DNA from 2 places in the Breoghania sp. genome. Region 2 is predicted to be linked to the other one. Evidence: predicted binding sites of a transcription regulator. Region 2 holds the regulator's gene; the other holds the start of a gene.
What was found. The regulator LexA, encoded in region 2, represses DNA repair genes until DNA is damaged. The targets are predictions, from matches to a motif close to TGTTCNNNNTGTGTTCNG.
Positions count from the first base shown of each region.

Region 1: ABGM93_RS10180 (PA0069 family radical SAM protein) is a predicted target of LexA. The motif match lies at 4,902-4,919, and genes of this name have one in related genera.

Region 1 covers NZ_OY771475.1:2,348,947-2,364,322, forward strand. Annotated here, with positions in the region: gene ABGM93_RS10155 (electron transfer flavoprotein-ubiquinone oxidoreductase) at 1-915, opposite strand, end outside; gene ABGM93_RS10160 (uracil-DNA glycosylase) at 1,136-2,056, shown strand; gene ABGM93_RS10165 (MBL fold metallo-hydrolase) at 2,173-3,162, shown strand; gene ABGM93_RS10170 (BA14K family protein) at 3,736-4,032, shown strand; gene ABGM93_RS10175 (glycosyltransferase) at 4,133-4,834, opposite strand; gene ABGM93_RS10180 (PA0069 family radical SAM protein) at 4,963-6,132, shown strand; gene ABGM93_RS10185 (ribonuclease HII) at 6,254-6,982, shown strand; gene ABGM93_RS10190 (F0F1 ATP synthase subunit B) at 7,153-7,632, opposite strand; gene ABGM93_RS10195 (F0F1 ATP synthase subunit B) at 7,646-8,233, opposite strand; gene ABGM93_RS10200 (F0F1 ATP synthase subunit C) at 8,418-8,642, opposite strand; gene ABGM93_RS10205 (F0F1 ATP synthase subunit A) at 8,720-9,469, opposite strand; gene ABGM93_RS10210 (AtpZ/AtpI family protein) at 9,596-10,003, opposite strand; gene smc (chromosome segregation protein SMC) at 10,208-13,666, opposite strand; gene ABGM93_RS10220 (thioredoxin domain-containing protein) at 13,721-14,386, opposite strand; gene ABGM93_RS10225 (DciA family protein) at 14,510-15,082, opposite strand; gene mutY (A/G-specific adenine glycosylase) at 15,331-15,376, shown strand, end outside.
Region 2 covers NZ_OY771475.1:1,341,879-1,357,254, reverse strand. Annotated here, with positions in the region: gene lpxI (UDP-2,3-diacylglucosamine diphosphatase LpxI) at 1-634, shown strand, start outside; gene lpxB (lipid-A-disaccharide synthase) at 627-1,829, shown strand; gene gltA (citrate synthase) at 1,907-3,199, opposite strand; gene gltX (glutamate--tRNA ligase) at 3,451-4,875, opposite strand; gene ABGM93_RS06100 (ComEC/Rec2 family competence protein) at 5,277-7,868, shown strand; gene lexA (transcriptional repressor LexA) at 7,994-8,716, opposite strand; gene ABGM93_RS06090 (ferredoxin--NADP reductase) at 9,051-9,866, opposite strand; gene glp (gephyrin-like molybdotransferase Glp) at 10,183-11,388, opposite strand; gene moaC (cyclic pyranopterin monophosphate synthase MoaC) at 11,402-11,905, opposite strand; gene trpC (indole-3-glycerol phosphate synthase TrpC) at 11,910-12,722, opposite strand; gene trpD (anthranilate phosphoribosyltransferase) at 12,753-13,766, opposite strand; gene ABGM93_RS06065 (SurA N-terminal domain-containing protein) at 13,809-15,376, opposite strand, start outside.

The sequences.
Region 1 (15,376 bases), 1.0 Mb from region 2:
CAGGCGCTCGCCGCCCTCGAACGTATCCCGGATCGCCGGATGTGTCTTGAAACGCTGGAACTCGTCGAAGGGCGAGAGATAGGGGTTCTCGTAATTGAGGTGCAGCACAAAGCCGACCGCCACCTGATTGTCTTCCAGGTGATAGAGGAACGATCCGCCGCCGGTGCGGGAATCGAGCGGCCAGCCGAAGCTGTGCTGAACGAGGCCCGGCTGGCTCTTTTCCGGAGCGACCCGCCACAGTTCCTTCAGGCCGATACCGAATTTCGCGGGCTCGCAGTCCTTGTCGAGCTCGAATTTCGCGATGAGCTGCTTGGCAAGCGAGCCACGCACACCTTCGCCGATGAAGACGTATTTGCCCAGAAGCGCCATGCCGCGGGTGTAATTGGGACCGGGCTCGCCGTTCTCCGTCAGACCCATGTCGCCCGTGGCCACGCCGATCACGCGCCCCTCGTCGTCATAGAGCACTTCGGAGGCCGCAAAGCCGGGATAGATCTCCACACCCAGCGCTTCCGCCTTTTCCGCAAGCCAGCGCGCGACGTTGCCGAGCGAAACCGCATAGGCCCCGTGGTTGCTCATCAGCGGTGGCATCATGAAATTGGGAAGGCGCAGCGCACCGGCCGGCCCCAGCACCATGAACTTGTCGGTCGTCACCGGGGTCTTGAGCGGGTGGGTCTCATCCTCGCGCCAGTCCGGGAACAGCCGGTCGATAGCGACCGGATCGATGACGGCGCCGGACAGAATATGCGCCCCGACCTCGGAGCCCTTTTCCAGCACAACGACAGAAAGCTCCTCGCCGGCCTCGATGGAGAGCTGTTTGAGGCGAATGGCGGCCGCGAGGCCAGCGGGGCCCGCGCCAACAATCACCACATCGAATTCCATACTCTCGCGCTCAGGCAGAGCTTCCGTTTCGGCCATATCCTACTCCTCCGGTCCGGCAAATCGGTGCGACGTTCTCTGTTCGTCTTTCCGATCTTGTTTAAATCAGTGCGTTGGGGCCTGCAATGCGCATGGTGCGCCGCACACCCGCTCACCAGCATAGCCTATGGATGGCTGCTCATGGACACAGTTTACAATAGGATTTACCTGCCGCTGCGACAGCCTTGCCTTATGTCGGCCCGTAGGCCATGAAAGTGGCATGACCGCGCCCCTCAATCCCGCCGACCTGGAAGTGCTGCTCGACTTTTACGTCGCATCGGGCGTCGATGTGGCATTGGCCGATGCGCCGGTGAACCGATTCGAGGAAAGCGCCCAGCATGCGGCCCGCGCGCAAGCGCGCGCCAAGGCGCCCCCCGCTCTGCCTGCGGCAGGCATAGGGACTGCTCCATCTGCCCGGCAACCCGTCCAAAGCCAGGCCGGACAGCCCGCCCGCCCAGCTCCCGCGCTGGCTCGCCCGGCAGGATCTGCGCCACCCCATTCCGGCTCACCATCCGCTGGCGCGACAATTCCCGGCGATGGCGCGGTGATGGCTGCGCGTGAAGCGGCGGGACAAGCTGCCACGCTGGAGGCTCTTCGCGAAGTCCTTGCAGGTTTCGAAGGCTGTAACCTGCGCCTGACGGCCAAGAACCTCGTCTTTTCCGATGGCGCGGAGAATGCCCGACTGATGTTCGTGGGCGAGGCGCCCGGACGGGAAGAGGATGCGCAGGGCGTTCCCTTCGTCGGGCGTTCGGGCAAGCTTCTTGACCAGATGCTGAAAGCCATCGGGCTTTCACGCGAAGAGGTCTATATCGCCAATGCGGTGCCGTGGCGGCCGCCGGGAAACCGTGTTCCCTCGCCTCAGGAAGCAGAGATCTGCAAGCCATTCATCCGGCGGCAGATCGAGCTGGTGGACCCGGATGTGCTCGTGTTTCTGGGCGGAGCTTCGGCGAAACTCCTTGTGGGCACCAATGACGGTATCATGCGGCTGCGCGGCAAGTGGCTGGACTATCAGACCGGCAGCCGCGCCATCCGCGCCATTGCCACGCTGCACCCGGCTTACCTTCTGCGCACGCCCATTCAGAAACGCCTTGCATGGCGTGATTTCGTGAAGATCAAGGCTGCACTCGACGGGCGCGCGTGAGCGGATGCCAGCTCCACCTGCCTTCACGCAAATGTGGGGTGGAGTTGATCGCGGCGAAATATCGAAAGAGACCATAGGCGTCTAGGCTGGCCTCCTTCATTTTGGAGGATTTCGCCATGACGCATCATCGTGTTTCAGATCTTTCCAGGCGCACCCTGCTCGGACTTGGCAGTGCGGCCCTTGCAACCCCTTTCATCCTTCGCGCGACAACCCATCCTGCATTTGCCGCAGCCCCCATGCTCGGCGTGGACCGCCCGGCCTTTAACCGTTTCAAGCTCGGCGCGTTCGAAATCACCACCGTCTTCGATGGCGGCATCGCCCTTGATGGACCGCACCCCATCTTCGGACAGGATCAGCCCGCCGAAGCGGTCCAGCAACTGGCCGAGGCCAATCATTTGCCGCCCACGCGCATGGAAATCGGTTTCACACCGGTCATCGTCAACACGGGCGAGAAGCTGATTGTCTTCGATACCGGCAATGGCGCTGGGCGCAGGCCAGCGGCCGGCAAGTTCGGCGAGGCTCTTCGCGCTGCCGGCTACACGCCGGAACAGGTCGATATCGTCGTCATCACCCACATGCACCCCGACCATATTGGCGGCATCATGGAAGGCGGCGCGCCTCTCTTTCCCAATGCAGCCTATGTGACTGGCGCGCGCGAATATGACTTCTGGAGCGCGGACGACCGGCTTTCCGGCCCGACCGAGGGTGCGGCAAAGCTGGTGCGCAGTCATGTGGTGCCGTTTGCGGAGAAAATGACCTTTCTCGACCCGGAGGGCGATGTGGTCTCCGGCATCACCGCCGTGAACGCCTTCGGCCACACACCTGGTCACATGGCCTACCACCTTGAAAGCGAGGGCCGGAGACTGCTGCTCTGGGCCGATACGGCGAACCATTTCGCAATCTCGGTCCAGAAGCCGGACTGGCATGTTCGCTTCGACATGGACAAGGAAATGGCCGGCCAGACGCGCAAGCGCCTGTTCGACATGGTGGCCACGGATCGCATCGCGGTTGCGGGCTATCACATGCCCTTCCCGGCTGTCGGCTACATCGAAGCGCGCGACGGCGCCTACAGGTGGACCCAGGCGGCCTACGAGCTTTATCTCTAGAAGGAGGGTCTATCGCCACCAGATCCCCCGGTTCAGTGACGGGCCCGGGGGAGCCTGACGAGGCGGCTCGCATATCCCGCATCCACGCACATTATGATGTTTAGCAACGACATTTCGCATTTACGCCACTATCTTGTCATTTATATCCTATTCTCTCCATCTTAGACTTGAGGCAGCCGTTCCATCGCTCAAGTCAGAGCGAATGATCCATACGAAGAGAACGCCGACGATTGCAGGTCCGGCATTCCTCTCCCAGGAGCGGCTCAAGCAACGTCATCGGGGCAGCCGATGACCGGACGACGGCGCAGGTGCAGGTGCCTACGCCTCGTTCCTGAATGATCCCGGTTTCTCGCAAGGCTGCCGGGATCCGCAGCCGAGCGCAAGGACGGCTCCCGCCCTTCGCATCCAACAATTCAGACGGAGGAAGGCATGCAGATGGGTAAATTGCGAAGACTAGTCGGTCCGCTTGCGATCGTTGCGGCCCTCTTCGTGGGGGGGACCGCCACCGCCGCCGTTCCCCACGACAAGAGCCTCAGGGGCGTGACACCAACGGTTTCGCAGGTCCGGCTCAACATGACGCAATTCGGGCTACACTTGCCTGACAGGAACGCTCAAGGCAGGTCCATTCAGTTGACCCAGTGGGGCCCGCCGCCGCCGCGTTATCGCAGGCCGCCGCCGCGCTATCGCAGGCCACCGCGCGATGGCTGGCGCTATCGTCGGTATCCCCCTCCCCCGCCGCGCGCCTACTATCGCGGTGGCAGGGCACATGTGAACTGGTGCCTGAGGCGGTATCGTTCCTACAACCCGCGTACGGATAGTTATCTCGGGTACGATGGCCGTTACCATCGCTGCCGCAGCCCCTATCGGTGAGATGTCGGTCCTGTGTCGACCACTCTTCACATCGTGAAATGAAAAAGGCCGGGACTTTTCCCGGCCTTTTTCATGATCTGCTCTACCCGAACTGCTGCGTTCAGTGTGCGGAGGGACCGACCACGCGCCCGATGACCGCCCCAGGGACACGCAGGAAAAACAGCGCCATTGCGAGCCAGCCCCGCAGAACACTCCTTCTGGCGCCGGCTTCCGGCACGTGGCGACGCACCGCACGAACGGGAAGATGCGTCATGCGACGGCGACCGATGCGGCGTACGATTTCCGCATCTGCAAGGGGGGACGCCCTGTCGTGCCCCTGCAAGGTCTCATAGAACCTTCGCGACAAAAGCAGCCCCTGCCGGGGATGGGCGATGGCAAGGACACGAGCGCGCATCCAGCCGCCCAATTCGGCAATCCGGGCCCGAAGTCCGATATCCTCATTCACTGGCCTGAAACAGGCTGCGCGACAATCCCCCTGACCGATCCGCTCCACCCGCTCCACGAATTTGCCGACGTCCCGGAACCAGTCCGGGTCCAGCACCATGTCGGGCTCCAGAAAAAGCAGCCACTCGCCTCTTTTCGCGGCCGCAGCGCCGGTCGCAAGACGCGCGCCTCGCTGGCCGACGGCCTTCATCCAACGGCATCCGGCGGCCTCCGCAATCGTCTCGGTCAGATCGCTGGAGCCTCCATCGACGACAATCACCTCACGCACCACGCCCTCGGCCGAGGCAGGCACCAGCGCCGCCAGCATCTCAACCAGCGTCGCCTCGTTGTTGAATGTGGGTATGACAACAGAGAACATGGGGCCTTTCATAGCACCCTTTTCTGCCCGTTTGCGAGCATCCAGGCCACTTTTGAGCGCGCGCAAATGTTCTTGCTATGTTCTCGTGGCGGTCGTATCTTCGCGACATCAACCGGAACGGGTTCAAGATGGCAGATACAGGCAGGCTTTCGGAAAGGACATATCCCGGTGAAACAAAGGCGCCGTCGCGCACCGATGTGACTTCCCTCTGTGGCGAAGCCCCTACGGGCGTTGCGCAAATCCCGCTACAACGCGGACGCGCCGCGGGACTGAACATGCCCGGGCGTTTCGAGCGTGAGGGGCGCGAAATTGTCGACGACGGTTGGGGCAGCCTTGATGGCCTGCCTCCGCTGAAGACGGAAGTTCAGATAGAAGCGGCCAGGCGGATTGTCACGCGCAACGAGTCTCCTGACATTTCCTTTGACCGCTCCATCAATCCCTACCGGGGCTGCGAGCACGGTTGCATCTACTGCTTTGCGCGACCGTCACACGCCTATATGGGCCTGTCTCCCGGGCTCGATTTCGAGACCAAGCTTTTTGCCAAGCCCAATGCCGCCGAACTCCTGGCGCGCGAACTCTCCGCGCCCGGATACAAGGTGAAAACCATCGCCATCGGAACCAACACGGATCCCTATCAACCCATCGAGCGGCGGATGCGGATCATGCGGGAGGTGCTGGAGGTGCTTCAACGCGCGCGTCATCCCGTTGGCATTGTAACGAAATCTGCGCTCATTCTGCGCGACCTGGACATCCTCAGCGAAATGGCGGCGGACGGGCTGGTAAAGGTGGCCCTGTCGGTGACCACGCTGGATCGCAAGCTGGCTCGGTCGCTGGAACCACGCGCGGCAACGCCGCCTCGCCGTCTGGAGGCGGTGCGGGCCCTGAGCGAGGCCGGGATTCCCACATCCGTCATGCTGGCCCCGCTGATCCCTGCGCTCAATGACGAAGAGATCGAGCGTATTCTTGAAGCCGCGCATGATCATGGTGCGCGCGAGGCCGGTTACATTCTGCTGCGGCTGCCCATGGAGGTGAGCCCGCTGTTTCGCGACTGGCTCTTGCGCAACTATCCCGACCGCTACAGGCGCGTCATCTCCGTTCTCAGATCCATGCGCGGAGGCAAGGATTATGATGCGGAATGGGGAAAACGGATGCGCGGTGAAGGCCCCTATGCCATGCAGATTGGGAAACGCTTTGAGCTTGCAGCCAAACGGCTCGGTCTCAACCAACGCCGCAAGCGGCTTCGCGACGACCTTTTCATCCCGCCCTTGAAAGGCGCGGTGCAGCTGGACCTGTTTTGACCGGGACATTGGGGCGTTGCGCACCGATCCCGCAAAGTCCTGACCGTCAGCCCTTTTTGCAAAGGGGATAAGGCTCTTGGGCCGCCTTGCGGGAAGTCCGGGACGGGGGCACAGTTCTGCCATGGTCAAACCAGCTGTTCCCCCCAAATCCGGATCGACGAAAAAGGCCCCCTCGGGTGCGGGAAAGTCGCGCAAGGGCGTGACCGGTGCCCGTGGTCGAAAGAAGCGCCCGGCGGGACCGGACCTTACCCATGAACGCCGGCTTGCAAGAACCCATGGCGGGGGTGTGGCGGGTGTCGACGAAGCAGGCCGCGGCCCCTGGGCAGGCCCTGTGGTCGTCTCTGCCGTGATCGTCGACCCGAAGGATCTGCCGGAGGGGCTCAACGATTCCAAAAAGCTGTCAGAGGCGCGGCGAGAAGCGATCTACGCCGATATCCTGACAAAATGCCAGGTGTCGATCGTCTTGGCCTCACCGGAACGCATCGACGCGATGAACATTCGCGCGGCCACCCTTTGGGCCATGCGCGCGGCGCTTGGCGCGCTGCCCGAGAGGCCCGCTGCCGCCCTCATAGATGGGCGCGACGTGCCTGCGGACCTGATCTGTCCCGCCGAAGCCCTCATCAAGGGTGACGCTTTGTCCGTGTCGGTTGCAGCGGCCTCCATTGTCGCGAAGGTCACGCGTGACCGGATGATGGTCCTGCTCGATCGGGAATGCCCCGGTTATGGCTTTGCCGCCCACAAGGGTTACGGAACGCCCCAGCACCAGGCGGCGCTGGCCGAAATGGGCCCGACACACCACCACCGGCGTTCCTTTGCACCCGTCAGGAGCCTTCTGGAAAAGGGCGCGTGAGCGGTCACCAGATCGCGAATGCGGAACCGGGATCCAGGTGGCGGAGTTACCCATGCTTGCTGGATCAGCGGTTTTGGCGGGCACCGGACAACAAAAAGGCCGCGGACCCGAAGGTCGCGGCCTCTTCAATTCGTTTGTCAGCTATCTTGCCTGGCAGGCCCTTCGGCCAATCAGTTCAGCCGGGTAGACACATCGTCGATGCTGTCGGCGATAAGCTTGTCAGCCACCTTGCCGGACACCTTCTTCGACAGGATCTCGGTCGCGGCGGCGATCGCAACGTCGGCAGCCATCGCCCTGACCTCGGCCATGGCCTGATTTTCGGCCAGCGAAATCTTCGTTTCGGCGAGTGCCGTACGACGCTCAACCAGCTCGTTGAGAGCTTCTTCGGTCTGCTTGGTCAGAAGCTCGGCTTCGCGACGGGCTTCGGCCACGATGCCTTCCGCCTCTTCTTCAGCCTCGCGGTGCTTGCGCTGGTATTCGGCCAGAAGCGCCTGAGCTTCCTCGCGCAAACGACGCGCTTCGTCCAGCTCGTTGCGGATGCCCTCAGCGCGGTCATCAAGCGCCGAGCTCATCTTGCCGGGAACCTTCAGCCAGACGATCAAAGCGAAGAAGAGAACGAGAGCTACCGTGGCCCAGAATGTTGCATCCATGGTCAGGATCTCCTCACTTCATCGCGGCCGAAACGGCCTTCGACGTCTCGGCCTTGGTGGGCGCCTTGCCAAGCAAGCTCTCAACGACAGCGTTGGTGGTCTCGCTTGCGATTTCGCCGACATCCGCGAGCACGGCCGACTTGATGCCGGCAATCCGCTCTTCAGCGGCAGCAAGCTTGGCGTTGAGTTCTTCCTCAATCGCTTCACGCTTGGCCTTGGATTCTTCGGCCAGCTTGTCGCGGTTCGCCTGAGCGATGCCCTGCGCCTTCTTGCGAGCTTCGGCCAGAGCCTGCTCGTAATCGGCGATGGCCGCTTCGGTTTCCTGCTTCAGCCGGTTTGCTTCGCCCAGATCGCTCGCGATGCGATCCCTGCGGTCTTCCAGGATGCCCCCGATGCGCGGCAGCACCATTTTCGACATCATGTAGTAGAAGAGGCCGAAAGTGATCGCCAGCCAGAGCATCTGGGAGGGAAAAGTCGAGCTGTCGAACGGCGGGAAAGACACGCCCTCATGTCCGCCGTCGTGCGGCACCTCGGTGTGCGCCGTCGTCGCGCCGCTGGCCGCGGACGTCTCGTTCGTATGGGTCTCTTGAGCCTGAGCCAAAGGCGCCTCCAGATGCCACGCCAGATGCCACGATTGCCATCCTGACGCGTGAGAAGCCACCCCGTGAGGGGCCTGCCTTCGTCACGCGCCACGATGATAGTCGAGCACCGCACCATCCCGCGCCCTTCGATCGGGCACGGATTTGTTCAGTTGCCGACAAGACTGTCGGCAACCCTTGCTGATATCAGCCGAAGAGGATGAGCAGCGCGATGAGCAGCGAGAAGATGCCCATGGCTTCGGTCGCGGCGAAGCCGAGGATCAGGCGACCGAACTGGCCGTCAGATGCGGAGGGGTTGCGCAGCGCACCGGTAAGGTAGCTGGAGAAGATGTTACCGAGGCCGATGCCAACACCGCCCATGCCGAGACACGCGATACCGGCACCGATGTACTTTGCAGCTTCAGCTTCCATGATAAGTGCTCCTTGAATGGATACGAGATCTGCTGGATCTGTTGAGGGTTCTTAAAGGGCTTGCCCCGCGACCCGGCCTAGTGGCTCGGGTGCAGAGCGTCGTTCAGGTACATGCAGGTCAGAACCGCAAACACATAGGCCTGCAGGAAAGCGACCAGGAATTCCAGAGCCGTGATGCCCACCGTCATGACAAGCGGCATGACGGAACCGAGGACACCGGCGAAGCCGAGGCTTCCGAGGCTCACCACAAAGCCGGCGAAGACCTTCAGCGTGATATGGCCGCCAAGCATGTTTGCAAAAAGTCGAACGGAGAGGCTGATCGGACGCGAGAGGAAGGAGATGACCTCGATCGGCGTCACGAGAACCAGCAGCACGATAGGCACACCGGACGGCACGAAAAGCTTCAGGAAGCGCAGACCGTGGCGCTTCAGACCGTAGCCCACGACCGTCAGGATCACGAGCATCGACAGTGAGAATGTCACGATGATCTGCGCTGTTACCGTGAAGAAATACGGGAACATGCCCATGATGTTCGCCCCAAGGACGAACATGAAAATCGAGAACACGAATGGGAAGAAGCGCATCCCTTCCGATCCTGTCGATCCTCGCAGCATGTTCGCGATGAACTCATAGAACATCTCCGCCACGGACTGACCGCGGCTGGGAACCAGCCCCCGCCCCTTCGTGGCCAGCATGAGCCAAGCCGTAGTCACCGCAACGGTGCCGACCATGAACAGCGACGCATTCGTGAAGGAAAAATCGACACCGCCGATTTCGACAGGGAACAGATTGACGACTTTAAACTGATGAAGCGGATCGTTCGACACCGTGTCGGCCTCTTGAATCTGTTCTCATGCCGCCGAAGCGGCTCTTCGTTCAACATTAAGCCCCAACCGGACGTTCGCCCGGGAGGTGCCATCGGTTCGATACGTGACGCCTTAGACCATAGATCGCTAGTCGGATCCACCGTCCTTGCGCCTGAATTCATCAGCCGGATCCGAGATCTTTCCCACGGAACGCAGCATGTTCAGGATTCCGGCCGCAAAGCCGAGAAGCAGAAACGCGGCCATTGCCCACGGGGCAGTTCCCAACCACTTGTCCAAGAGCCAGCCGATCAACGCGCCAACGCCAACGCCCGCAATCAACTCGCTCGACATCTTCATCGCCGCCGCAAAGCCGGAAGCGCTGCCGGAGCGTGTAAGGCGTTTCTGTTCCGCCTCTTCGCGTTCATTGCGCTCGGCCAGCGAGCGGTTCAGCTGGTCCAGACGCGCGTCCAAACCACCCTTGCCAGATTGCGGCCCCGCCTGCCCCCCTGCATTTTCCGGCTGTGCGTCATCCTCGGGCCTGTGTTCTTCGGCCATCACATTTGCACCCCCGGATGCAGGAAAACACTGCGTTCCGCCCCCCTGAAAAGTCGCGCGCACCATAGTCGGCACCCCCAAACCTGTCAAGAAGGCTTACGGACCATCTAACCGTCTGTTTTATTTGGGATTTATTCCAAAAATGAAGGGGTTACGGTCATCCACACGACTTTCGTAGCCCCCAAGCGGGCCGTTGCCTGCGATCTAGACGGCCTCCAGGAAGCGTTCAGCCATCTCCAAATCCACAGAAACCAGCTGAGAAACGCCTCTTTCGGCCATGGTTACGCCGAAGAGCCGGTTCATCCGCGACATGGTGATCGGATTGTGGGTGATGACGACGAAACGGGTCTGAGTGAGGCGCGCCATTTCTTCCAGCAAATCGCAATAGCGTTCCACATTCGCATCATCCAGCGGGGCGTCGACCTCGTCGAGAACGCAGATCGGGGCTGGATTCGTGAGGAAAACCGCGAAGATAAGGGCCATGGCGGTCAAGGCTTGCTCGCCGCCGGACAGGAGTGTCATGGTCTGCGGCTTTTTGCCGGGCGGACGTGCGACAATTTCAAGTCCCGCATCCAGCGGATCATCCGAATCGATAAGCTGCAATTCCGCCGTTCCACCGCCGAACAGATGCGTGAAGAGGCGCTGAAAATGCTCGTTGACCACTTCGAAGGCAGACAGAAGGCGTTCACGCGCCTCCCGGTTGAGATTCGCAATGCCCGTGCGCAGCCGGCGGATCGCCTCGATCAGATCATCACGGTCGGAAACCAGAGAATCGCGCTGCGTGGAAACCTCTTCCACTTCCTGCTCGGCGCGCAGGTTCACGCCGCCCAGACGTTCGCGCTCGGCTTTCAGGCGTTCCAGTCGCGTCTCGATGGCGTGGATATCGGGCAGAGGGGCGCCTTCACGCAACTCGGCGATGGCGGGAACTTCCTGCGGGGACACCTCCAGAGCCTCTTCGATGCGCTCTGCCACGTCAGCCGCTCGTGCACGCGCGGACTCCACCCGCTCCTCGGCCCTCACCTTGCCTTCACGGGCCACCGACAAGGCCTCCAGGGCCTCGCGGGCCGTTCGGTCCGCATCGCCCAGCATACGCTCCGCCTTTACCAGCGCATCGTCGGCCGCACTGCGTGCTTCTTCGGCCCGCGCGATCTCGGAGAAAAGACCGCGTCGTTTCTCCTCTATGTCGACAGGACGCTCGGTCAGATCCTCGATCTCGGCCTCTGCCGCCTCCAGTCGCTCACGCAGGATCGCCAGTTGTCGTTCGGCATTGGCTGCCCGCTCGCGCCAGGAACGCCGTTCACGGCCAATCCCTTCCAGACGGCGCTGGCGCATCTCATTCTCGCGATCAAGGCCGCTGGCCAGAGCCCGCGCCTCCGCGACCGCGGCGCGATCCGTGGCCACCACGGCGCGCAACTGGGCGATTTCCGCTTCCAGGCCGGAGGCATCGGCAAGCTCTGACGCGATCTCCTCCGCCTCAGCGAGCGCGGCTTGCGCATCTTCCAACTCACCGGAAAGGCGCGCCTCGGCATCCTCCAGCGCGGTTCGGTGCATGGTAAGTGCGGAAAGATCACGTTCCGCCGCGGCAAGCGCCGCGCGCGCCCGATCGAGCCGCGCCTGGCTTTCGCGCACCACACCACGCGCGGCCTGCTCAGCCTCCACTGCGGCTGCGACGGCGCTTCGCTGGCGTTCCAGATCCGCCTGACGGGCCGCCACTTCGCCCGAAAGCTCCTCGATACGCGCTTCCAGTTCGACGAGCCTGTTTCGCTGTTCGAGGCGCTGGGCGGCAGCCGTGGGCGCCTCGGCGGTCGCGATGAACCCGTCCCATCGCCACAGATCCCCTTCGCGAGAAACCAGACGCTGACCGGGTTTCAGCAAGGGCAGCAGCCGCTCCGCATCGGCGCGCGCAATCAGGCCAATCTGCGCCAGACGCCGGGAAAGCGCTGCTGGCGCGGCCACGTGGGCGGAAAGCGCCTCCACCCCATCGGGCAGGGTCGGATCGGCGGATGGGTCGGAAATCTCGCTCCAACGCACGGGGGCTGCAGGATCGAGCGGAGCATCGAGGTCTTCGCCCAAGGCCGCGCCGAGCGCCGCCTCAAAGCCAGGAGAAACCTCGATCGCATCGATGATCGGCTCCCATTCCCCCTCCCCTCCTGCATTGAGCATTCTGGATAGGGCGCGGGCTTCGGCCTCATCGGCGCCCAGACGGCGCTCGGCACCGGCGAGCGGTTCACGTGCGGCGGCCTCTGATGAACGTGCGTCGGAGGTGGCGATTTCGCTCGCCTCCGCGCGCATGGTCGCCTCCTCAAGAGCGGCTTCGGCGATTTCAAGCGCCACGCGCTCTTCCTCGGCATCGCTTTTCGCCGCGATTTCAGCGCGCAACGCCGCCAGATCGCGCGCAACGTCGGACGCCTGTGCCTTGAACCGATCCAACCGCGCGCGGATTTCGCTCAATGTCCGCTCCGCCTGCGCCCGACGAGCGACAAACGCGGCGTTTTCCTCGGTCTTGCGGGAGAGCTCACCTTCACTCTTGAGAAGAGCCTCCTCCGCAGCGGCGACCTGTTCAATGGCAGTCTGCGATCGCTCGCTTGCCATCTCGTTTTCCGTCAGAAGCGCCTGCTCCTCCTCGTCGAGCGCCGCCAGGAGCTCGGCATTCTCCGTTCCCATGCCTTCTTCGCGCTCGATATCCTGAGAGAGCTGCGCGCGGCGATGGTCGAGATCTCGCAGGCGCTCGCGCACCCGGCGTTCTTCGGCGTCCAGTTCGTTGCGGGCCAGAACAAGCCTCTGCAGGGCAGCCCCCGCACGGGCGGCCTCGTCTCGCAAGCCCGGAACAGTGTGTGCGGCGATCGCCTGTTCCTTGGCAGCTTCGCCTTGCGCAGCCGCGGCCTCATTGACCGCGGCCAGAACCTTCGCCAGTTCGCCTTCCGCGGCCTTTAGCGCCTCTCCGGTTTCCATCCAGCGCAGATAGAGGATCGTGGCCTCCGCCTTGCGGATGTCCCCGGACAGATTGCGATAGCGCGACGCCTGCCGGGCCTGCCGCTTCAAGCCTTCGAGCTGACTATCGATCTGGACGAGCACGTCCTCAAGCCGTTCCAGATTCTGTTCGGCAGCGCGCAGGCGCAACTCCGCCTCGTGACGACGCGAATGCAGGCCGGAAATACCAGCCGCCTCTTCCAGGATACGTCGGCGCTGGGTCGGCTTTGCCGCGATCAGCTCGCCGATCCGCCCCTGGCCGACCAACGCATTGGAGCGCGCGCCCGTGGAGGCGTCAGCGAACAGTAGCTGGACGTCGCGGGCACGCACGTCGCGGGCATTGATGCGGTAGACCGAGCCTGCCTCGCGCTCGATGCGGCGACTGACTTCCAGCAGATCCGCATCGTTGAAGCCCTGCGGTGCGGTGCGGGCGGAATTGTCGAGGTAAAGCGTGACTTCGGCGGTGTTGCGCGCGGGCCTGTTCAGGCTGCCGGAGAAGATCACGTCGTCCATGCCGGACGCGCGCATGTTCTTGTAGGAGTTCTCGCCCATGACCCAGCGCAGGGCCTCGACAAGATTGGACTTGCCGCATCCATTGGGACCGACAACGCCCGTCAGGCCGTCCTCGATCACAAACTCCATCGGCTCCACGAAGGACTTGAAACCGAGCAGACGCAATTTGTTGAACTTCATGGCCGCACCCCGCGCGAGCGCAGTTGCTTGCGCGCGATGCGGCCCGCAAGCAGGTCAGAGCAGCGGCTTGATGATTTCGTCGAGCTGTTCAACCGTCAGCGCCCCGGGGTGCTTTTCCCCATTGATGAAAAAGGTGGGCGTCGAATTCACACCGAATTCCTTGTTCGCCCGTTCCCGTGACTCGTTCACGCCATCAAGAATACTCTGATTCGACAAGCACTCCTCGAATGTCTTGTCGTTGTAGCCAATCTGCTTCGCCATGGCTTTCAGATTGCCCAGCGGGTCCTGTGTGAAGGCCCATTTGCGCTGCTGCTCAAAAAACAGATGCAGAATGTCATAATACTGCTCCTTTGGAGCGCACCTTGAAAGCATACTTGCCGCGAAAGCAAGATTGTCAAGCGGGAACTCCCGCATTGTGTAATACACCTTACCCGTATCGATATATTCTTTCTTCAGATACGGAAAGCTCTCGGTTGCGAAGGTCGCGCAATGACTGCATGTGAGCGACGCATATTCGATGATCGTTACCGGAGCGTCGGGACTGCCGATGAACATGTCTTCCAGAAGACCCTGCTTTTGCAGCTCCATGGGAGAAAAGCTCTCCGCAAAAGCCGGCATCGGCAGGAGCGGGGCCAGCATGGCGCCTGCGCCAATGGCGGCTACACCTTGAAGGATCTGCCTTCTGGACAGGTTCACAGCGGTCACTTTCACGGGTGTCATCCTCAACTGATCGTTTCTCTGGATTATTGCACGGGCCGACGGTGGTCTCCGGCCGCCCCTGTCAATGTCGTTTCAAGATGTGCCAGCCCGAAGTTGAACTGACCATGAACAGCCCGAGCGCGCTCATTTCGCGCGCCGTGCCTTGATGGAGCGGCCGAGCTTGTCGAGCGCCGCGCGCAAGGGTGTGTCCGGCACATCCTCCAGCTGACGTTTCAACTCCGCCTCCTCCAGATCGCTCAGGGCCCGCTGCTTCGGGATCGCGCGCTCAGGCTGCCTTTTGAGCGGCCTCTGGACGATCTTGATCCGGCCAACCGCAGCCCAACCGAAGAACATGTTTATCCGCTGGATCATTTGGGGCAGCTCATGCTGCAGGAAAAGGGCACTGGGACCATCGCAGCGGATCACCAGTGTCGCAGGTTCCGGGACGGCATCACTGCCCCCGTCGCGTCGCCTCGGCCAGTGCAGGGCCTCCGGCTGCGTGGTCCTGCCGTACCGATCGCCGACAATATCCGGCCAAAGGGAGATCAGGTCCGCTGTCGCGAAGCCGCGCTTGCGGCAGGCAGGCTCCAGAACACCACCAATGAGGTCGGCAAGCGGCTTGGCGGAGCGACGTCGCCCACGCGACGCGCTGCCCTGCGACTGCCGGGCATGCCGGTCATAGTCGCTTGAACCGGAAGCACGATCTTTTCCGCTCATTCCAAATGCTCGCCCACTCACTTCGGCAGTTGCATCCAACCGATACGTTTTGTCGTCCCTGTCTACTCCGCCGCGGCGTGTCACGCCAGAACGGACAGCGACCGAGGGATCCGTAGCCCGAACCGGAATACCCCTGGCGGTCTACCCCCGGAGTGCGGCGGTCAGGTGGCAAACCTCATGTCGGGCACTGCCTGGGCATGCCGCTTTCCGGCTTGTCTTTCACCTGCGAGTGAGGTCCTGTTTCGCTCATGACCCGACGATTCCCCGCCCCTCAGGCCGACACCCTGCTCCAGT
Region 2 (15,376 bases):
CCGTGCCATCCTGGGCGATTTCGGGACCATGCGTCGCCTTCCGCGCATTCTGGGTGGCTTGCGAAAGGGCGATGACGGTCTGTTGAAGATCGTCATCGATCTGTTTGAAGCCGATGGTTTCCACGTGATTGGGGCGCACGAACTTGCTCCTGCGCTTCTGGCATCCCAAGGAGCGTTCGGCCGTCATGCTCCGGATGAAGAGGCCATGCGGGATCTTGCGCTCGCCAGTGAGGCTGCGCGCACCCTCGGGCGTCTTGATATCGGTCAGGCGGCAGTCGCCGTAAACGGTCGGGTCATCGCCACCGAAGCCGCGGAAGGCACGGACGGCATGCTTCGGCGCTGCCTTGAGCTGAAAGAGGTTGGCCGCGTGCGCTGGAAGGGCCGGGCAGGCGTTCTGGCGAAATGCGTGAAGCCCGGACAGGAGCTCCGCGTTGATCTGCCTTCGATAGGCCCGAAGACGGTTGAAATGGCCGCCGAGATCGGTCTCGCAGGCATTGCGGTCGACACCGGACATGTTCTGGTTGCAAGCCGCGCTGAGACGATTGCGCTCGCCGACAGGCTCGGTCTTTTCCTGTATGGCCTTGCCGATGTGCCAAATCACACAGATCAATCCGGCGGAGCCGAACATGAGTGAGGAACCGGGCGAGCGGCCGTTTCACGTCTTTATCGTGGTGGGAGAGGAGTCCGGCGATCAACTCGGCGCGCGTCTGATGCGGGCGCTGCGCAAGCGCTGTTCCTCCGTGACGTTTTCAGGCACCGCAGGGCCTCGTATGCAGGCCAAGGGCACGGAGAGCCTGTTTCCGCTCGCTGACATCTCCGTAATGGGGCTGACGGCCGTTCTGGGTCGCCTGCCGACCATCATCCGCCGCGTTCATCAGACGGTGGATGCTGCGGTGGCTGCCGATCCCGATCTCATGGTGATCATCGACAGTCCCGATTTCACCCACGCGGTCGCAAAGCGTGTCCGCAAGGCCGCGCCGCATATTCCCATCGTGGACTATGTGTCCCCGTCCGTCTGGGCCTGGCGTCCGGGCCGCGCGAAGCGCATGGCGGCCTATGTGGACCATTTGCTCGGCATCCTTCCCTTCGAACCTCAGGTTCACAAGGAGCTTGGCGGCCCCCCGTGCAGCTATGTCGGCCATCCGCTGATCGAGCGCCTCGACGAGCTGCGGCCGGCCCCGGAGGAGCGCGGCAAGCCAGGCACGGTTCCGCCCGTACTGCTCGTTCTGCCCGGAAGCCGCACGAGCGAAGTCGGTCGCCTGCTGGAGCCCTTCCGCGAGACAGTGGAGCGGCTTTATCGGGAAAAGCCGGATCTTGAGGTTCTGCTGCCGACCGTGCCGCACCTGGCCGACCACGTTCGCGCGGAGGTGGTTCGCTGGAAGGTGCCGGTTTCGGTGACGACAGGCGAAGCGGAAAAGTTCACCGCCTTCCGCCGGGCTCATGCGGCGCTTGCTGCTTCTGGAACTGTGACGCTTGAGCTCGCCATTGCCGGTGTGCCGATCGCGGTCTGCTACAAGCTCGATTGGTTCTACCGTCGCCTGAAGCAGATCCATCGCTTCTTTCCCATCGTCAAGACGGCCTCCATGGTGCTGCCCAACATCATTCTGGGGCGCAACGTGGTGCCGGAGTTCCTTGATGACGAGGTGGATGCACAGCGTCTGGCGCCGCTTCTGGCGGATCTGTTGGCCGATACCCCGGCGCGCGCCGAGCAGGTGGGGGCGTTTGAGGAAATCGAGGCCAAGATGGTGCTCGACAACGGCGAAAGCCCCAGTGAGCGCGCCGCGCGCATCGTCTGCGATGTGATGAAAGCGCAACGCAGGGCGGTCTGACCGGCTGGTCGTCTTCGTCTGGCTACAAAAAAAGGGCGCCCTCAGGGCGCCCTTTGCATTTCTCAGGTCTGAAGCCTTTAGCGACGCTGGCCGATCGGCACGTAGTCGCGAGCTTCCGCACCGGTGTAGAGCTGGCGCGGACGACCGATCTTCTGGGAGGGATCTTCCACCATTTCCTTCCACTGCGCGATCCAGCCGACGGTGCGCGCAAGCGAGAAGAGCACGGTGAACATGGAAGTCGGGAAGCCCAGGGCGCGAAGCGTAATACCGGAATAGAAGTCGATGTTCGGATAGAGCTTCTTGGAAACGAAATACTCATCCGACAGCGCGATGCGTTCCAGCTCCATGGCGACGTCGAGGAGCGGATCGTCCTTGATGCCCAGTTCCGCCAGCACTTCGTGGCAGGTCTTCTGCATGATCCGGGCGCGCGGATCGTAGTTCTTGTAGACCCGGTGACCGAAGCCCATCAGACGGAACGGATCGTTCTTGTCCTTGGCGCGGGCCACATATTCGGGAATACGGTCGACGGTTCCGATTTCCGAAAGCATCGTGAGGGCGGCCTCGTTCGCGCCACCATGCGCCGGGCCCCACAGGCAAGCGATGCCAGCCGCGATGCAGGCGAACGGATTGGCACCGGAGGAGCCGGCCAGGCGAACCGTGGATGTGGACGCGTTTTGTTCGTGGTCCGCATGCAGGATGAAAATGCGATCCATCGCGCGCGCAAGGACCGGGTTCACCTTGTAGTCTTCGCAGGGAACCGAGAAGCACATGTGCAGGAAGTTCGCCGCATAGTCGAGATCGTTGCGCGGGAACACGAAGGGCTGGCCAATGTGGTATTTGTAGGCCATGGCCGCAATCGTCGGCATCTTCGCGATCATGCGCAGCGACGCGATCATGCGTTGGTGCGGATCGGAGATGTCGGTGGAGTCATGGTAGAATGCGGAAAGCGCACCCACGACACCGCACATGACCGCCATCGGATGGGCGTCACGACGGAAGCCGGAGAAGAAGCGGGTCATCTGCTCGTGGATCATCGTGTGATAGGTCACGCGATGCACGAAGTCGGCCTTTTCCGCAGCGTTCGGCAGGTTGCCGTAAAGAAGCAGGTAGCACGTCTCCAGGAAGTCGCCGTTGTCGGCCAGCTGCTCGATCGGATACCCGCGATAGAGCAGGGTGCCCTCGTTGCCGTCGATATAGGTGATCTCGGATTCGCAGGAGGCGGTCGAGGTGAAGCCCGGGTCGTATGTGAACATCCCGGTTTGTGCATAAAGCGACGAAATATTCACAACATCCGGCCCGATGGAGCCTGGAAGGACATCAAAGTCCCAGCTGTTGTTGCCGAAAGTGAGTGTCGCTTTTTTATCGCTCATGAAGAACCCCCTTATGGAAGAGACCAAGGTCCGCGTTTCTGATCGCAAGAGACACTCTTCGATCCTGAACGGACAAGCCGAGAAACGGCGGGAGGAATTATTGCGGTCTCCGTACCCTATTTGGTGCAATGCCGCAAGCTGCACTGACATTCTTGCCCAGTACCGGGCGCGTTACCCCTCCGACACGCTGCCGGAGGGGTATATAGGCAATAGCTAATGGAAGGAAATAGAGGTGCTGCTTACAGTTTTGATTATTCTGCCTGATCCTTGATACGTGCAAGGGCTTCCTCTCGTCCCAGAACCACCAGAACGTCAAAGATTCCGGGCGAAGTCGTGCGCCCGGTCAAGGCTGCGCGAAGCGGTTGCGCGACCTTGCCAAGTTTGATTTCCGCTTCCGCCGCATAGGCACGAACGGCAGCGTCGGTCTCTTCCACGGTCCATTGCGAGACCGCTTCCAGCTTCGCCGCAACGCCCGCAAGGACCGCACGCCCCGCATCATCCAGAAGCTTGGAGGCCTTCTCGTCCGGCTGAAGCGGCCGCTGCGCCCAAAGATAAGAGGCGCTGTCAGCCAGCTCGATCAGCGTCTTGGCGCGCTCCTTCAGGCCGGGCATCGCCGCCAGAAGCTTGGCGTCGAGTTCCGGATCCGCCTCAAGACGGGCCAGCAACTCCGGGCCGCCCTCGCCATAGGGCAGGAACGCCTTCAGCGCCGCATGCAGCTCTGCGTCTCCCGTTGCGCGCATGTACTGGCCGTTCAGGGCTTCAAGCTTCACAAAGTCGAACCGTGCCGCCGATTTGCCGATGGCCGGAAGGTCGAACCATTCCAGCATCTGCGCATCGCTCATGACTTCATCATCGCCATGCGACCAGCCGAGGCGTACGAGGTAGTTGCGCATGGCCTGTGGCAGGTAGCCCATGGCGCGATAGGCATCGACACCCAGCGCCCCGTGGCGCTTGGAGAGCTTTGCGCCATCCGGTCCGTGAATGAGCGGAATATGCGCCATGACAGGCACATCCCAGCCCATAGCCTTGTAGATCAGCGCCTGGCGGGCGGCATTGGTCAGGTGATCGTCGCCACGTACCACATGGGTGACGCCCATATCGTGATCATCCACCACCACGGCCAGCATATAGGTCGGGTTGCCGTCTGAGCGCAGCAGAATGAGATCGTCGAGGTCCTTGTTCGGGAAGGCGATGCGGCCCTGGACCTGATCCTCGATCACGGTTTCGCCGTCCAGCGGAGCCTTGAGGCGGACGACCGGTGCGACACCCTCGGGAGCCTCGGACGGATCGCGGTCACGCCAGCGTCCGTCATAGCGCGGCGGGCGGCCCTCGGCGCGGGCCTTCTCGCGCATCTCAGTCAGCTCTTCCTGCGTCGCGTAGCAGTAATAGGCCTGCCCCGCAGCCACGAGTTCGTGCGCCACTTCGCGATGCCGCTCGGCACGTCCATATTGCGAAATCCAGTCGCCGTCCCAGTCAAGCTCAAGCCAGTTCAGGCCATCGATGATCGCATCGATGGCGGCATCGGTGGAGCGTTCCCGGTCGGTATCTTCGATACGCAGCAGCATCTTGCCGCCGCGACCGCGCGCATAGAGCCAGTTGAACAGCGCCGTGCGTGCGCCGCCGATATGCAGGAAGCCGGTGGGAGAGGGGGCGAAACGGGTGACGATCTCGGACATGAGGTTCTGACAGTGTCTTTCTGGCAATCTGCCGGGGGCGCGGTCATGGCCCGTTGGTCCGGCAGACGATTGAACGGAAACGCGATTCCTTGCGGCATTGGGCGCGCTCTGGCGTAAATATGCGCAGCGGACCTTCGCCTGGAGCATCGCGGTCGGCGTTGGTGTAGCATAGGGGGGCGGCAGGCAGAAGGGCTGCCAAAAAAACCAGAGGGAGGGTCCCTTCACGCGGCGATGGGGCAGGCGGTCCCGCGTCCCCGAATGGGGCCGGCGGGTCGGCCGTTTGCGAAGCCATTTCTACGCTCAAGGCAACAGGCGCGTCCATCGTCATGTTGCCTGAGCGGTCCGGATTGGCGCAGAAGATAAAACGGCGTGTCGGGTCGACAAGGCCACCCGGAACCTCATTGCTCGGTTTCGGAGGAATAAGAAATACGTCTGGCGCAAGGCTGCGCAGCCGGTTTGTCCGTTCCTATCTCTCGCTGGTCGATGCAATGCGTCGGGATCTGGAACGCGGGGGTGGGTTTCCCTGGCTGATCGTGTGCTACGCCTGTGGGATCTGGCTCTATTTTGAGCTCCCGCGCGAACCGCAGCTATGGGCCACGCTGCCTTTGGCGCTTGCGATGTCTGTCGCGGCCACAACGCGCAGACGGCGCGGTCACGCGGCCTTTGTGATGCTGGCCTTGACAGCCATTGCGGCTGGATTGGCCATAGCGGATCTTCGTACATGGTTGGTGGCAACGCCGCGTCTTGCCGCGGAGAGGACCCATACGGTCAAAGGCTGGGTGGAGGCGGTGGAGCCACGCGCCGTCGGCTATCGGCTGAGCGTGCGCCCGATGACAATAAGCGGTGTCGAAGCGAGCGCCATGCCGGCGCGTATCCGTGTTACGGGCCGCGCGGAGCCCACGCCCGTGGCCGGAGAAGCCGTTCGCTTCCGCGCGCGTCTGTCGCCCCCGCAAGGGCCTGTTCTTCCCGGAGGATACGCCTTCGACCGGGCCGCCTTTTACGAGCAGGTCGGAGCCTATGGCTTCATCTTCGGGCGTGTGGAACGTGATGGCGAGCAAGCGCGCACACGCCCGTCATCGATACGCCTGAAAGCCGCATTGGCCTCCCTCCGTGCCAGGATTGGCGAACGCATCCGCGAGACCTATGGGGGCGATTCCGGGGCGATTGCCGCTGCGTTGATTGTTGGGGAACGCGGCGCGGTTTCCGAAGAAGCGCAGGAGGATCTGCGGATCGCTGGGCTGGCGCATGTTCTCGCCATTTCGGGAATGCACATGGCGCTCGTGGCGGGCGTCGTCTTCTTTGCCATCCGGGCGGTACTGGCGCTGAGCCCGGTACTGGCACTTTATCATCCGATCAGGAGCTGGGCTGCCGGTGGGGCGCTTGCCGCCGCGACGCTCTATCTCGCCATTTCTGGAGGTTCGATCGCCACGCAGCGCGCCTATGTCATGGCGGCGGTCGTTTTCCTTTCCATGATAGCGGGACGTCCGGCCGTGACCATGCGCTCCGTCGCTCTGGCTGCTGCAATCGTGCTGACGCTTTCCCCCGAATCCCTGTTGCAGCCGGGGTTTCAGATGTCCTTTTCTGCCGTCATTGCGCTGATCGCAGCCTACAGGGCACTTTTTGAGGCACGACGACGGCGACAAGGAAATCGGCAGGCGCGGGAAATCGTTGGGCGGTCGATGCTCCGGCGCGGCATGCGCCTTGCCGTGTTGTGGGGGGCGGGGCTCGTCATGACTTCGCTGATCGCGGGGCTTGCGACCGGCCCGGTTGCGCTCACGCATTTCTTCCGCAGCAGTCCCCTCGGTCTGATCGCCAATGTCGCCGCGATGCCGCTTGTGAGCCTGATCATCATGCCCCTGGCTGTTGTGAGCCTGGTCACCATGCCTTATGGGCTCGACCCGCTTCCCCTATACCCAATGCAGGCAGCCATTGATGCGATGCTGGCAATCGCCGCGAAAATCGCTGAATGGACACCCGGCGGAGGTGTTATCGGGGCAATCGGTAATGCGCCTGCCATTCTCTTCACCGGGGGGCTCTTATGGATAGCGCTCTGGTCCTCACGGTGGCGGTATCTCGGGATCGCGCCTGTCTGTCTGGCGGTTCTCGTTGGCGCGATGCATGAAAGCCCGGACATGATCGTGAGCGAGGACGGACGCACAATCGCCCTGCGCGGGCCCGACGGGCATCTTGCTCTGGATATTGGTTCGGGCGGAAAATTCGGCGCAGAGATCTGGCTCAGGTCGGACGGGGATGCAGCCGAGCTGAAGTCACGCGAAGTCGACGGGCGGATGCGGCGCTGCGATGCGGAGGCTTGTATCTACACAATTGCTGCGCCCCGCGAGGCTCCACTGTCCGCGGAGGCTGGAGCCGAGGTAGTCCTTCAGCACCTTAAAACCAATGCGCCCGACGATCTTGTTGCGGGGCTTGAGCCCGGGGCTGCCCCTTCCGGCATGGAGCGCAACCCAGGCATCTCCAGAGAGGGTGACGGGGAATACGAGAGGGGCTGGGCGAGCAAGGGACGCATGCGCCTGAGCGATGAAGCACCGCACCGACGCGTGATCCATGTCTCAAGGGTCATTCGCCCCGAGGCTTTCGCGGAGGATTGCCTCCGCGCCGATATCGTCGTGACGGCTCTGACGGCCCCGGCCAATTGCGCAGACCATGCAATCGTGATCGATCGGGCGTTTCTCAAGATCCACGGTGCAACCGCGCTCTATTGGCGAGAAAAGATACAGAACGTCTCTGCCGTGACGGGCGAGCCCCCGGCCTCGCAGCGCGAAAAACGCGCCGCGAAAGCCGACGTCACGCGCGATGCCAAACCATTTCCGACGCAAACCACGCCGCCTCAGGATCTGCCCGCCAAAACGCTTCGCAGCGTTGCGGCAAAGCCTGCGACCCATCCGCCGCCAGCGCCACTGGATCGGATCGTGCCCCACATCGTGACCGCACGCTCCGCCCAGTTGAGGCCATGGCAGATGCGTCCGGCGCCATGACTTGCCCGCCTGGCGGTCATGGCCGTGCCGCCCCGGCGAAGATGGGCCCGCTCGAACGGCCTGAGGCCGGGAGCGAGAGAAGAATGGGCGGCCGTCTAATGACAGGGCCGCCCGCCGTCCTGCCCTCAATAGCGGCGGAAGAGGGCGGCCAGCTTACCTTGGATCCGAACGCGGTCGGGGCCGAAAATGCGCGTTTCGTAGGCCGGGTTGGCGGCTTCCAGCGCGATGGAGGCCCCCTTGCGACGAAGCCGCTTCAGGGTTGCTTCCTCGTCGTCGATCAGCGCCACCACGATGTCTCCGTTATCGGCGGAGCTTCCTTTGCGGATCAGCACTGTGTCGCCGTCGAGAATACCGGCTTCGATCATGGAATCGCCGCGCACCTCAAGCGCGAAGTAATCGCCGCTTCCAAGCATGTCGATGGGGACCGGAATGGAATGGCTGTGCGTTTCGATAGCAGAGATGGGGACGCCGGCGGCAATGCGGCCCATGACCGGAACCGAAACAACCTCGCCGTCTTCCACGGCGTGAGAACTGGTGTTCGGTTTCGATGGTTCGCTTGCCTTGCCCAAAGACCCTTCGATAACGCTTGGCGAGAACCCCCGCCCACGTTGAGCCGCAAACCCGGGCGAGACCGAATCCGGCAGGCGCACGACTTCAAGCGCACGAGCCCTGTTGGGGAGCCTGCGGATGAAGCCGCGCTCCTCCAAAGCGGTGATGAGGCGATGAATGCCGGACTTCGAGCGCAGGTCCAGCGCATCCTTCATTTCGTCGAAGGAGGGCGGCACGCCCGTTTCTTTCAGACGCTCGTGAATGAACATCAGCAGTTCGAATTGCTTACGCGTCAGCATTGGGTCTTCCGCCTGCATGTCGTCCGGGTACAAAACGCGAACGCAGGGTATCCGTTCTATATGTGTTCTGCAAGGGGCCGGGCAGGCAATCAACATGTGCGGAGGTTCAAAAGGTGCTTGAGCTAGATACCGTGAAGGATCCGGAAAGGCGTCAATAGTGCTGAAAATACTGAAGAAAACGGGGCTGGGCCGCATGGTTTGGAACGTGCCGATTGCGTCTCTTGAGTGCGGGGCTGGCCATGGATTCCATCGTTCCGACGGTGGTTCTTGATATGAAAAAGGGGCCGAAGCGACCTGCTTCGACCCCCTGAAAGAACTGCCGGGAGCGAATCTGCTAACCGGCGAAAGCGCGTTCGATGACGAATTCTGCGGGACGATTGTTCGCGCCCTCCACGAGCCCGGCCTTTTCCAGAAGGACTTTCGTATCCTTCAGCATCTCCATGGAGCCACAGATCATGCCACGGTCACTGGCCGGATTGAGAGGAGGAACATCGAGATCGGTGAAGAGCTTCCCGCTCTCTATCAGATCGGTAATCCGCCCCTTGAAGGGATAGTCTTCACGCGTGACGCTCGTGTAGTGGCGCAGCTTGGAGGTATCGAGCACCTCCTGAAGCATCTCGTCGGTGCGGATCTCCTCCACGAGGTCGAGGCCATATTGTAGCTCGGCCACTTCGCGGCAGGTATGGGTCAGGATTAGTTCATCGAACTTCTCGTAGGTCTCCGGATCCCGAATGAGGCTTGCAAAGGGCGCGATTCCGGTGCCGGTGGAGAACATGTAGAGCCGCTTGCCGGGAATGAGCGCATCGTTCACCAGCGTACCCGTGGGCTTCTTTTTCATCAGTACGGCATCACCGACCTTGATGTTCTGGAGATGCGAGGTCAGCGGACCGTCGGGCACCTTGATGGAGAAGAACTCAAGCTCTTCCGCCCAGGACGGGCTTGCGATGGAATAGGCGCGCACGAGCGGCTTTCCGTCGATCATCAGGCCGATCATCACGAACTCGCCTGACCGGAATCGGAAGCCGGCCGGACGGGTCATGCGGAAGCGGAACAGGCGGTCGGTATAGTGTGTTACCTCCGTCACCGTTTCCACATAGGTGTTTGCGGGCGCGATGGCGATGAGTTCGTCGGGGCGCGTCATAACGTTCATATCGAATTCCTGGGCAGTCCAACCATATTGGTTCACGCGGCTTGTCTGGCGGGCTGTGTAACCTCACGCCATAGAGCCTTTCGGAGTGCGGGCCGTCGCATAGGGCGCGTCGTCGCCATACATGCGAAGGAAATGGCTTTAAAGGCTCGGCCCATTTCAGTCGATACCGTTATACAGCAAACGACAGCGGCATAAACGTCCCCGATCAACCGAACTTCGGCGGCAGTGGGAAAGAGCTTTCTCCACGATGCGTACGCGGTGAAATGCGATGCCCTGCGCCCGAGCGGCGGTGCGCCGGTCTTGTCGTGCAATGGGCCTAGAGACGAAGCACCGAAACCGGGGCTCCTGCCTCAAGCGCGGGGGCAAATGGGGGCCTTATGACCAGCCCATCCGCCAGCGCCAGACGCGAAAGCACGGAACTGTCCTGAAGTGTGAACGGGGTCGCGATCAGCACACCGTTCTCGTCTCGTCGCAGGGTCGCTCGCAAATAGTCCTGACGCTGATCATTCGCGGGCAGGGGCCCGGCAAGACGCGCCTGCTCCGGGGTGGCATCGCCGCCGATCCGGCCAAGCAGCGCCGCCAGCAGCGGGCGCAGGAAGAGATGGCCGCAGACAAGGCTGGAGACGGGATTGCCCGGCAGCCCCAGAACCTTCGTGTGGCCCAGATGGCCAGCCATCAACGGCTTTCCCGGCCGCATGGCAATGCGCCAGAAGGCAAGCTCCATGCCCTCGTTGCCAAGGGTCGCCTGAACGAGATCGTGATCACCCACGGAAGCTCCGCCAAGTGTCACGAGGACATCCGCCTCCCACGCGAGCGCCGCGCGCACATGTTCGGCAAGCTCCCTCTCGTTATCGCGGGAAATGCCCATACGTCGCGCCTCACCGCCGCAGGCTTCCGCCATGGCTGCGATGCCGTACTGGTTGGAGGCGACGATCTGGTCGGGACCGGGAACCTCGCCCGGTTCCACAAGCTCGTCTCCTGTCGCCAGAACGGCCACGCGCGGGCGGCGGCGCACGGATACCGTGCCGTGGTTCATCGCTGCGGCCAGCGCAAGCGCGCGATAGTCGATCACGCGTCCCGCTTTCAGCAGAATATCGCCTTGCGCGAAATCGAGGCCTGCGGCGCGCACATAGGTGCCTTCAGCTGCGCCCTCGTTGATGATGACCGTATCGCCGTTGCGCTCGGTGTTTTCCTGAATGACGATTGTATCCGCGCCTTCGGGCACCGGAGCGCCGGTGAAGATGCGCACCGCTTCGCCTGCATGTACCTTGCCGGAAAAGCCATGTCCGGCAGGCGCTTCGCCGATGATCTTGAGCGAACATGGCGCATGCGCAACATCGCTCGCACGCACCGCATATCCGTCCATGGCAGATGCCGAAAAGGGCGGTTGGGTGCGGCTGGCGGCCAGATCTGCAGCCAGTGTCCGCCCTGTTGCCTCGGCAAGCGGTACGGTTTCGCTCTCCGTGGGAGAGACACCTTCCAGCAGCCGCGCAAGGGCGTCATCGACGGAAATGAGGCTCATCATGCGTCTCCGCTCAGGACCGATCGGTCCAGCCTGGGGCCTTCCAGTCGCCCGACTTGCCACCGCTCTTTTCCACCACCTGAATGCCGGACAGCACCATGAAGCGATCGACGGCTTTCGCCATGTCATAGATCGTCAGGCAAGTGACCGAAGCAGCCGTCAGGGCTTCCATTTCGACGCCCGTCTTGCCGGTGACCTTGGCGAGCGCCTGAACCCGCAGGCCTGGAAGGCTTTCGTCGGGCTCTATGTCGACGGTGACCTTGGTCAAGGCCAGCGGATGGCAAAGCGGGATCATCTCGTGCGTACGCTTGGCCGCCATGATGCCGGCGATGCGCGCGGTAGCCAGCACATCGCCCTTCTTGGCGTTGCCGGACATGATCATTTCCAGCGTTTCTGGCTTCATGGTCACCGAACCGATTGCAATCGCGGTGCGCGTGGTGTCGGCCTTGTCGGCCACATCGACCATGTTGGCCGCGCCGCTTGCGTCGATATGGGTGAGGCGGTCGCCTTCGGACATCTTGTTATTCCGCAGCTTTCGTTTCGGGCCGGGCGAGAAGAGCGCGGGTTGCCGCCGCAACGTCGTCCTGGCGCATCAGGCTCTCGCCGACGAGGAAGGTCCGGATACCAACGGCGGCGAGCCGGGCGCAGTCCTCGGGTGTGAAGATCGCCGATTCTCCAACGATCTGCCGGTCTGCGGGAACCATCGGCGCCAGACGCTCGGACGTCGCCAGCGTCGTCTCGAAGGTCTTCAGATTGCGGTTGTTGATGCCGAGAAGGGGGGAACGAAGCTTCAACGCGCGTTCAAGCTCTTCCGCATTGTGGACTTCAAGCAGCACGGACATGTTCAAGGCGAAGGCGGCGTCTTCCAACGCTGCCGCTTCGTCATCCGTGACCGCGGCCAGGATGATCAGGATGCAATCCGCCCCCCACGCACGTGCCTCATGAACCTGATAGGGCTCGTAAAGGAAATCCTTGCGAAGGGCGGGCAACGAACAGGCCGCCTTGGCGGCCTTCAGGAAGTCCGGATGACCCTGAAAGGAGGGGGCATCGGTGAGCACGGAAAGGCAGGTCGCCCCGCCTTCCTCGTAGGCGCGCGCAAGGGCGGGAGGATCGAAATCCGGCCGGATCAGCCCCTTGGAAGGGCTCGCCTTCTTGATTTCCGCAATAAGGCCATAGCGGCCCGAATCCACCGCGGTGCGAAGCGCGCCGGCGAAGTCGCGCGCGGGCTCGGCGGCAAGGGCGGCTTCGCGCATCGCTTCGGGCAAAACCGCCTTTTTCGCAGCCGCGATCTCCTCGCGCTTATAGGCTTCGATCTTCTGGAGGATATCAGTCATTCGGGTCCCCGGATCATCGCCTTGCAGCGATCAGGAATTGGATATCGCCACGAGCTTGTCCAGCCGCGCCTTGGCTGCACCGCTTTCGATGGATTGACGCGCCATGGCAACGCCTTCTGCCAGATCTTTCACCTTTCCGGCGACGATCAGCGTTGCGGCGGCGTTGAGCAGAACCGCATCGCGGTAAGCGTTGGCATCGCCTTCAAGCACACCGCGCAATGCGGCTGCGTTTTCTGCAGGCTCGCCGCCCTTGAGCGCATCCGCGCTCGCGGTGTCGATGCCGACATCACCGGGAGCGATCTGGAAGGACGTCACCTTGCCGTTCTTCAGTTCGGCAACGCTCGTTGGCCCGCAAACGGTGATCTCGTCCAGTCCATCGGAGCCATGAACCACCCAGGCATGTTCGCAGCCCAGATTGTTGAGCACATGGGCCAGCGGCTCCACCCACTGTTCGGCAAAGACGCCGACCATCTGCCGGGTGACGCCTGCCGGATTGGAGAGCGGCCCGAGCAGGTTGAAGATCGTGCGGGTTCCCAGTTCCGACCGCGCCGGCCCCACATGCTTCATCGCGCCGTGATGGGCCGGTGCGAACATGAATCCCAAGCCCGCCGTTTCGATGCACCGGCTGATCTGCTCCGGCGCGATCTCGATGTTCACACCAAGCGCCATCAGCGCGTCGGCCGCACCCGACTTGGAAGACATGGACCGGTTGCCGTGCTTGGCGACCGGGACGCCCGCACCGGCGACCACAAAGGCGGTACAGGTGGAGATGTTGTAGCTGCCTGAGGAATCACCCCCCGTGCCCACCACATCGACCGCGCCGTCCGGTGCGGAAACCCGCACCATGCGGGACCGCATCGAAGAAACGGCTCCTGTGATCTCGTCCACCGTTTCGCCGCGCACCCTGAGCGCCATCAACAGTCCGCCAATCTGAGACGGCGTGGCGTTGCCGCTCATTAGGATATCGAAGGCGGCGGTCGATTCTTCACGGGTCAACGGCGTACCATCGGCAGCCTTGGCGATCAGGGATTTCAACTCAGACATAGGTCCCCCGGTAGGCGCGCAACGAGACGTTCGTTGCCTTGGTCATTGGTCGTTTCTGTTGCCGATGGCGCTCGTGAGCGCCGCCTGGTTCACCTTGACGCCGAGGGCGTTCTGCACACCGGTGACGAATTGTGAAATCAGCGAGGTCTGGAGCATCTGGGAAAGCTCATCGTCCAGCTGGGCCATTTCATCGGATTCGGCGAAGAAGGCCGGCATGGTGATGTTTGCGACCTGCAACACGATCCGCCCGCCATTCGCACCATCGGCAGTCGCAACATAGCCGGTCGGGCCGGAGAAGGCCTCCGTCACCGCCTGAGCGGACAGCGTGTTGTCATTGCGATCGCGCGAGAAGGGCTCAGACGCCTTGAGTTCCATCTCGGATGCCGTTGCGAGGCTGGCGAAATCGGCGCCTTCCTTCAGCTTGGCGGCCATCTCGTCGGCCTGCGCCACGAGCTTCTTCTGCGTCTGATCGGCGGTCCAGTCGGCGACGACCTTCTCGCGCACTTCGTCCAGCGTGCGATCGCGCGCCGGAGTGATGTCGGTCACGTCGAACCACAGATAGCCGCGACGGCCGACCTGAACCGGCGGGGCTTCGTCGCCGGGCTCGGTCTGGAAGGCTTCGCTCAGGAGGTTGTCGGAATCGGGCAGGGTGACCGCTTTGCCGTCCGGCCCGGTGCCGTCACGGGCAATCGCGTCAATGGTATTAAGCGGCAGGCTGAAGCGCTGCGAGATCTCGCTAAGCGTCGCGCCGCCGGCGCGCGCATCCTCGATCTCGTCATGAAGCGAAAGCACTTCGTGCTCTGCGTCGTCCTGCGCGATTTCCTTCTTGAGGATGTCCTTCACCTCATCGAAAGACTTGTTGGCCGCAGGCTTGATCTCGCCCACCTTGATGATGCGCTGGCCGAAGGCGGTGTTGATCACGTCGCTCACACTGTCAGCTTCTGCAGAGAAGGCGGCCTCGGCAATGGCCGGATCAAGAACCGCATCCTTGGTCAGCAGGCCAAGGTTGACGTCGCTGAGGCTCAGCCCCTTTTCTGCGACCAGATCTTCAAACGAGGTCCCGTCCTTGATCTTCTTTTCATCTTCAGCAGCCTTGGCGGCATCCGTATAGGTCAATTGCCAGATCTGGCGGCGCTCGGTTGTGCCGAAGCGGTTGGGATTCGCGTCGTATTGGGTACGCGCGACGTCGTCAGAGACATCGTCCGGCTTGGCGATATCGGCGGGAATGACCGGAAGCAGCGCCAGTTTGCGATATTCCGGTGCCCGGTAGTCGGCCTTGTGGTCGGTGAAGAAGGCTACAAGCTCCGCATCGCTCGGCGCGGCAACAGGCGGCACCGATTCCGCGGTCAACTCGACGTAGTTCACGGTGCGCTGCTCGAAACGGAAGCGATGTGCGGCCTGCAAGAGCGCCTCGGGCGGACGGATGGCGCCGGACAAGGCCTCCGCCACCTGGCGACGTTCCGCCAGCTTGCGAGCCTGGCTCACATACATGTCTTCGGTGAGCTGGTTGTTATAGAGCACCTGCGCCAGGCGGTTGCGATCGAAGCGGCCATCGGGACCGCGGAAGGCAGGATTGGCCTGGATCTGCTTCACCAGTTCGCCGCCGGAAA